Regions from separate parts of the Burkholderia multivorans ATCC BAA-247 genome, predicted to be linked through region 2. Evidence: riboswitches for the same ligand, from Rfam matches in the RefSeq annotation. Region 2 holds a riboswitch; the other holds the start of a gene.

Region 1 (3,405 bases), on a different replicon from region 2:
CCCGGTCCGATCAGAACGTATAGGCGATCTTGCCGAACGCGGTGCGGCCGACCGTGTTGTAACCGTACGCCGTCATGTACTGCCGGTCGAACAGGTTCGACAGCAGCGCCGACACCGTCAGATGCGAATTGATCCGGTACGACGCACGCAGGCTTACGCTCAGATACGACGGCAGATACGTCGCGTTGGCCGGATCGTCGAACGTCGTGCCGCCGTACAGCAGCGATGCGCCGGTGCTCAGCGCATGCAGATGCAGTTCGTCCCACGAGTGATCGATGCTGACGCTCACGGTCTGACGCGGCCGGCGGTTCAGCCATGTCCGATTCGTCACGTCCTGCGGATTCAGGAAGCCGACCGCGACGCTGACGGGCGTCGAGCGGCCGAGCGTGCCCTTGTACGACAGATCGATGCCGCGAATATGCGCGCGGCCGATATTGATCGGCCCGAACGTGACGGGATCGTATGCGATCAGGTTGTGAACGCGCGTGTCGTAGAGCGCGGCCGTGAACGTACCGATTGCCGTGCTTGCGTCGACTGCCGCCTCGACCGAATTGCTGCGTTCCGGACTGAGCCGCGGATTGCCGTAGCCGGGGTAGTACAGATCGTTGAAGGTTGGCAGCCGGAACGCGTTGCCGTACGACACGCGCGCGGTGTAGACGGGCGTGATCGCCCATGCGAGCGCCGCGTTGCCGGTGTTGACCGCGCGGCCGGCGATGATCTCGTGACGGCCCGCCATGAACATCGTGACCTTGCCGAGCGTGATCGACTGATGCAGCGAGAACGCGGAGTCGTTGCGCGTCGGCACGCCGCCCGCCACGTCATTCGGCAGGAACGCCTGCTCGCGCGTGAAGTCGTACGCGAGCTTCGTCTCGCCGGACAGCGGCTGCCCGAGCAGCGTGAGCCCGCGCGTCTGATGCGTCAGCGACGTCGACGTGCTGATTCGCTGCGAATCGATCCGGTCGGTCGCGATGGTCCGATCGCCCGCATAGAAGAACTGCCGATCGTTCGCATAACCGAAGGACTGATCGAACTGCGTGTCGGGTGTGATGTCGACGTGGAGCGATACGCCGGTCGTCAGCTGATGATCGAGCTCGCGGTTCGCACCGCCGGCATTGTCGTACGACAGATCGGAGCGGTGATAGAGCGCGAACGTCGAGACCGACCAGTTGTCGCGCGCGTAGCCGAGCCGCGCGTCGACGTCCTGCGCATGGTACGGATTGCGGCCGTCCTCGTGACCGTATGCGAACGGCCGCGTCGCGTCGATGCCGGCCGTCGCGTAATCGTGCAGGCCGAGCGAGTAGGTGAGGCCGCCGAGCGCGGCCAGCGGTCCGGTCGACGGCACCGTGCCGGACGTACGCAGCTGCGTGTCGAACGTCTTGTTCGAGCCGCCGCCGAACGACACCGTCGTGCGGTTCGGCTGGTTCGACGCTCGGCGCGTGAACAACTGCACGACGCCGCCCATCGCGTTCGCGCCGAACGATGCGGCGGCCGGCCCGGAAATCACCTCGACGCGTTCGAATGCCTCGGTCGGCAGGTCGGACCACGGCGCGATGCCGGTGGTCGGCGAGCCGATCCGGATGCCGTCGACGAACACCGCGACCTGGTTCGCCGACGAGCCGCGGATGCTGACCGACGCGGTGGAGCCCGGCCCGCCGTTCTGCGAGACCGTGATGCCCGGCAGCGTCGCGAGCGCCTGCGTGATGCTCGGATCGCTCGGCGACAGGCGGTCGAGATCGTCGCGCGTGAGCACCTGCGTGCTCGCATAGCGGCGATCGAACGATTCGGGCAGATGGCGCGTGTCGGTAACGGTGATGGCCGGCAGCGCGGCGTCGTTCGACGGCTGCGCCGGCTGCTGCGCCGCGCCGTCGCCGGCGGCGTGCGCGAGCGGCGACAGGAACGCGGTGGCGGTGGTCGTGGCAAGGAGATGTCGGAGATTCATGAAGCGTGAGTCGTTATCGTGATGCGGGCGTGGCGGCGACGTGGGCGCAGGGCGCGCCGCCGTCGCGCGGCGGTGGCGTGGCCCGGCGAGGCCGGCTCGTGTCGCCGAACCGGCTGCATGCAGGCGCGCGAACGCGCGCGCACGGCAGCGTGCGTGCCGTGCGCGGGCAAACGGATGCGGAAGCGGTGGACATCTGACGGATCCTGAGGTCGGGCCGTCCTTGCAACGGGCGACCGCCGGCGGCGGCGCTTGCGCATCGGGACACCCCGCCCGTTGCGGCTGCTTGGACCTCGGTCGATGGCTGGTCTCCTGGCTCGCGGGTCGCCGCCCGGTGCCCGCCTTCCCGGTTTCCCAGTGGCGCGAAGGGCACGGACTCGCCGCTTACAGTTGCGGGGGCAGCCGCAGATTCCGGCGTGCGCCGTCACTGCGTTCCCATTTGATCCCGTCTCGCGGGAACCATCAGCGCGCAAGGGTAAGGGGCAGGGCTTTCGCGCGTCAATCTTTCATGCACGCACCGGCGCGAAAAAACCACGCGCCGCGGCTGGCATCGGGTCCGCATTTGCGACGCGCCGTGCCACCCGTTTGGTATGACGAATCGTCGCGGAACGCACTCGACGACAGGCGCAGCGCCGTTGCGCTGCCCTGCTGCGCGCCCGGATAATGACGCGGCGCGCGCGATGCGCGCAGGAGGATGCCCATGCAATTTCCGACAGGATCCGTGACCGCGCTCAGTTCGGCCGCCGCGACGATGTTTTCGATGGGCATGCTGTTCCTCGGCTACTGGGGGCTGCACGAGCAAACGCCGTGGCAGTTCGGCGACTACGTCGTGATCGCGCTTGCGCTGTCCGGCTTCGCCTGCCTCGGGAGCGTGCCGTTTTTCGCGACGTCGCCGATGAAGCGCGCGGACGACGAAACGCAGATCGCGGTCGCGCGGCGCGTGTTTCTCGGCGGCGCGATCGCGGTGTGGTGCAGCATCCTTGCGTCGTTGATCCTGTAGTGCGCGCCGGCTGCGCCGGCCGTCAGCGGCTCGCGCCGAACACGTGCGCCTGGATCTTGCCGTCCACCGGCCCCGCACCGAACCGCTCGGCAATCGTCTCCGTGCATGCGGTGGTCGCGTCTGCCAGCGTGTCGGGACCGATCGCCTCGAGTTCGTTGCGCAGCGGCGTGCCGTGGCAGTACGCGATCGCCGGCACGCCGGGCGTCGCTGCGCGGCTGTGCGCCGGCACCGTGTCGCAATAGAGCAGCGACGAGAAGCCTCCCGCGCGCACGTCGGCTTCGACCGTCGCGCGATCGTGGTAGCCGTGCGGCGTGCGCGCGAGAAACGTGGGCGGACGATCGGGGTAGCGCCGCGCGAGCGTCTGCGTGACGGTGTCGGCAAATTCGTTTTCGGCGATCCGGTCCCACACGTTGAACAGCAACGTGCCGCCCGGTTTCAATACGCGATGCGCTTCCGCGAACGCGCGCGG
Region 2 (3,405 bases):
CGCGGCGAGCGTCGCGACGACCGCCGGCTGCGCGCCGGGATGCGCCGCGAGCGCCACGCGCACGGCCGCGTCGAGCTGCGCGGCGCGCACGCCCGCACGAAAGCCGATGCCGAGCGCGACGCGCATCACGCGCGCTCCGGGCGGCGGCCGCCGGCCAGTGCGGCCTGCACGGCCGGATCGGCGGCCAGCGCGGCGACGCGGCCGATCACGACGATCGCCGGCGAGCCGATGCCGGCCGCGCCCGTACGTTCGACGATCTGGTCGAGCGTCGCGAGCACGTGCCGTTGCGTGTCGCGCGTCGCGTTCGCGATCGCCGCGCACGGCGTGTCGCCGGGCAGGCCGCCGTCGCGCAGCGCCGCGGCGATCGCATCGAGCCGGCGCATCCCCATGTAGACGACGATCGTCATGCGCGTCGCGGCGAGCGCGCGCCAGTCCGGCTCTTCGGCACCCGCGCCGTGACCGGTGACGAAGATCACGCCCTGCGCGTCGCCGCGATGCGTGACCGGAATGCCGAGCGCGGCCGGTGCCGCGATGCCGGCCGTGATCCCGCTCACGACCTCGACCGCGAAGCCTGCCGCACCGAGCGCGATCAGCTCCTCGCCGCCGCGGCCGAACACGAACGGATCGCCGCCTTTCAGCCGCGCGACGCTGCGGCCCGCGCGCAGATGCGCGAGCATCGTCGCGACGATCTCGGCCTGCGGCGTCGACGCATGGCCGCCGCGCTTGCCGACGTGCTCGATCTGGGCGTCCGCGCGCGCATGGCGCAGCACGTCGGGGTTGACGAGATCGTCGACGAGCAGCACGTCGGCGGCCGCGATCGCGCGAACGGCCTTCAGCGTCAGCAGGTCGGCATCGCCGGGCCCGGCGCCGACGAGCCATGCGCGGCTCATCGCGCGCAGCACGGCGCGCGCCGTGACGAGACGGGACAGGGCGACGAAACGGCCGCGCGCGGACGGCCTGCGAAATGGCGTGACATGACGGAGCGAAACGAAGCGCCCGTAGCGGGCGGATGACAACGCGCACACTCTCCGTCCCCCGCGGATCGGGCGTTCGGCGAGCGTGGCGCTCGCCCCTTGCGTCGGCCGGTATCCGGGCTGGCCGCTTGCCAGGCCGCAGCCTTCCCGCCCGCTGAGGGGCAGTGGCATCGTGGGCGGCATGGGCGCGTGCGCAAGGCGCGTCGCGCGGGCGGCGTACCGTTGCGGGGACAGCACAGGCCGGGCGATGCTCCGCCTCCTGTTTCCCGTTTAACTGCATGCGCGGATTGCGCATGCGAGCACCGAACGCGGCGCATACGATAGCACAGGCCTCGCGCGCGATCGCGGCCGCCGTTCGCCTTGACGCGGCCGGGCGCCGGAGCCTACACTCGCACGCGTTTCGGTGCTCGCGCGTGCGTTCCTGCACGCGCAGTTAAACGGGAAACAGGGAGTGCGGCTGCCCCGCAGTCGAGCCAACCTGTGCTGCCCCCGCAACGGTAAGCGAACGCATCGCTCCGCGATGCAGCGCCGCTTCGCCGCATGCCACGCGCGTGCGGACGACGCCACTGGATGCCTCGCGCTTCCGGGAAGGCGAAGCGGCGTGTTCGTCAGCCCGGATACCGGCCGAGACGAGGGGTACAGCGCCGCGGGGAGGCGGCGCATCGTCCACGGCCGCAGCGCGCCCGACGCCCGAGCGTTTCCGATTTCCCGTCGTCAGGCCGCACGCGCGGTGCGAACCGGCAGGCAAGCGGCGCCGGCAGGCACGGTGCGGACCGTGTTGGCATTCACATGTCGACCGTTCATCGCGGAGCACCATGCTCGATTCTTTCTTACGTCTGTTCAACGACAGCCCGTCGGGGCTGCGCGGCAAGATTGTCGCCATCTATTCGCTGCTCGTCGCGTTCAACGTCGGCGCGTGGATCTGGGCGTTCATCGCGTTTCGCGGGCAGCCGGTGCTGCTCGGCACCGCGCTGCTCGCGTATGTCTTCGGGCTGCGTCACGCCGTCGACGCGGACCATATCGCCGCCATCGACAACGTCACGCGCAAGCTCATGCAGGAAGGGCGCAGCCCGCTCGGCGCGGGGCTGTTCTTCTCGCTCGGGCACTCGACGGTCGTGATCGTGATGTCGGTCGCGGTTGCGCTGACCGCCGCGTCGCTCGCGCGCTTCGAGAGCATGAAGACGTGGGGCGGCGTGATCAGCACGAGCGTGTCCGCGTTCTTCCTGCTCGTGCTCGCGGCCGCGAACCTGCTGATCCTGATCTCCGTGTACCGGACGTTTCGCGCGGCACGGCGCGGCGACGCGATCGTCGACGCCGATCTCGACATGCTGCTGAACCAGCGCGGCGTGCTCGCGCGCCTGTTCCGGCCGCTGTTCCGGCTCGTATCGCGCAGCTGGCACCTGTACCCGGTCGGCTTCCTGTTCGGCTTCGGCTTCGATACCGCGACCGAGATCGCGCTGTTCGGCATCTCCGCGACGCAGGTGCAGGGCGGGCTGTCGTTCTGGTCGGTGATGGCGCTGCCGGTGTTGTTCACCGCCGGCATGACGCTCGTCGACACGACCGACGGCATCCTCATGATGGGCGCGTATCGCTGGGCGTACGTGCGGCCGATCCGCAAGATCTACTACAACATGACGATCACGCTCGTGTCGGTGCTGGTCGCCGCGCTGATCGGCGGCATCGAGGTGCTCGCGCTGCTCGCGGACAAGCTGTCGCTGCAGGGGCCGGTCTGGGATTTCGCGACGATGGTCGCGTCGCATTTCGGCATGCTCGGCTACGTCGTGATCGGCCTGTTCGTCGCGTGCTGGGCCGTGTCGGCCGCGATCTACCGCTTCAAACGCTACGACGAGATCGACGTGACGATCTCCGCGTGATGCCTTTTTCGACCGAGGACCTACCATGACCCTACGCAAGCTGCCCGTCACGATCGTCACGGGCTTTCTCGGCAGCGGCAAGACCACGCTGATGCGCCACATCCTGCAGCAGGCGAACGGCCGCCGCATCGCGGTCATCGTCAACGAGTTCGGCGAACTCGGCATCGACGGCGAAATCCTGAAGGGCTGCGGCATCGGTTGCGACGACGCGGCCGGCGAGACGTCCGGGCAGCTCTACGAGCTCGCGAACGGCTGCCTCTGCTGCACCGTGCAGGAGGAGTTCTATCCGGTGATGGAAGCGCTCCTCGAACGGCGCGCGGACATCGATCACGTGCTGATCGAAACCTCGGGCCTCGCGCTGCCGAAACCGCTCGTGCAGGCGTTCAACTGGCCGACGATTCGCCATGCGTTTACGGTCGATGCGGTCGTGACCGTCGTCGACGGGCCCGCGGCCGCGAGCGGCCAGTTCGCGGAAAACCCGCAGGCCGTCGACGCGCAGCGGCGCGCGGATCCGAACCTCGATCACGAATCGCCGTTGCACGAGCTGTTCGCCGATC

What was found. A riboswitch is a leader RNA that binds a small molecule or an ion and turns the genes downstream of it on or off. The one in region 2 is predicted to bind cobalamin.
Region 1: another riboswitch for cobalamin. It lies ahead of NP80_RS08575 (TonB-dependent receptor domain-containing protein); the one in region 2 lies ahead of NP80_RS21080 (HoxN/HupN/NixA family nickel/cobalt transporter).

What each region holds. Positions count from the first base shown of each region.
Region 1 is NZ_CP009831.1:1,422,026-1,425,430, reverse strand. It holds gene NP80_RS08575 (TonB-dependent receptor domain-containing protein) at 11-1,939, opposite strand; cobalamin riboswitch at 2,222-2,415, opposite strand; gene NP80_RS08565 (hypothetical protein) at 2,435-2,704, opposite strand; gene NP80_RS08560 (hypothetical protein) at 2,637-2,936, shown strand; gene NP80_RS08555 (class I SAM-dependent methyltransferase) at 2,959-3,405, opposite strand, start outside.
Region 2 is NZ_CP009832.1:1,880,767-1,884,171, forward strand. It holds gene NP80_RS21070 (cobalamin biosynthesis protein) at 1-126, opposite strand, end outside; gene cobA (uroporphyrinogen-III C-methyltransferase) at 126-890, opposite strand; cobalamin riboswitch at 1,064-1,297, opposite strand; cobalamin riboswitch at 1,359-1,617, shown strand; gene NP80_RS21080 (HoxN/HupN/NixA family nickel/cobalt transporter) at 1,790-2,848, shown strand; gene cobW (cobalamin biosynthesis protein CobW) at 2,874-3,405, shown strand, end outside.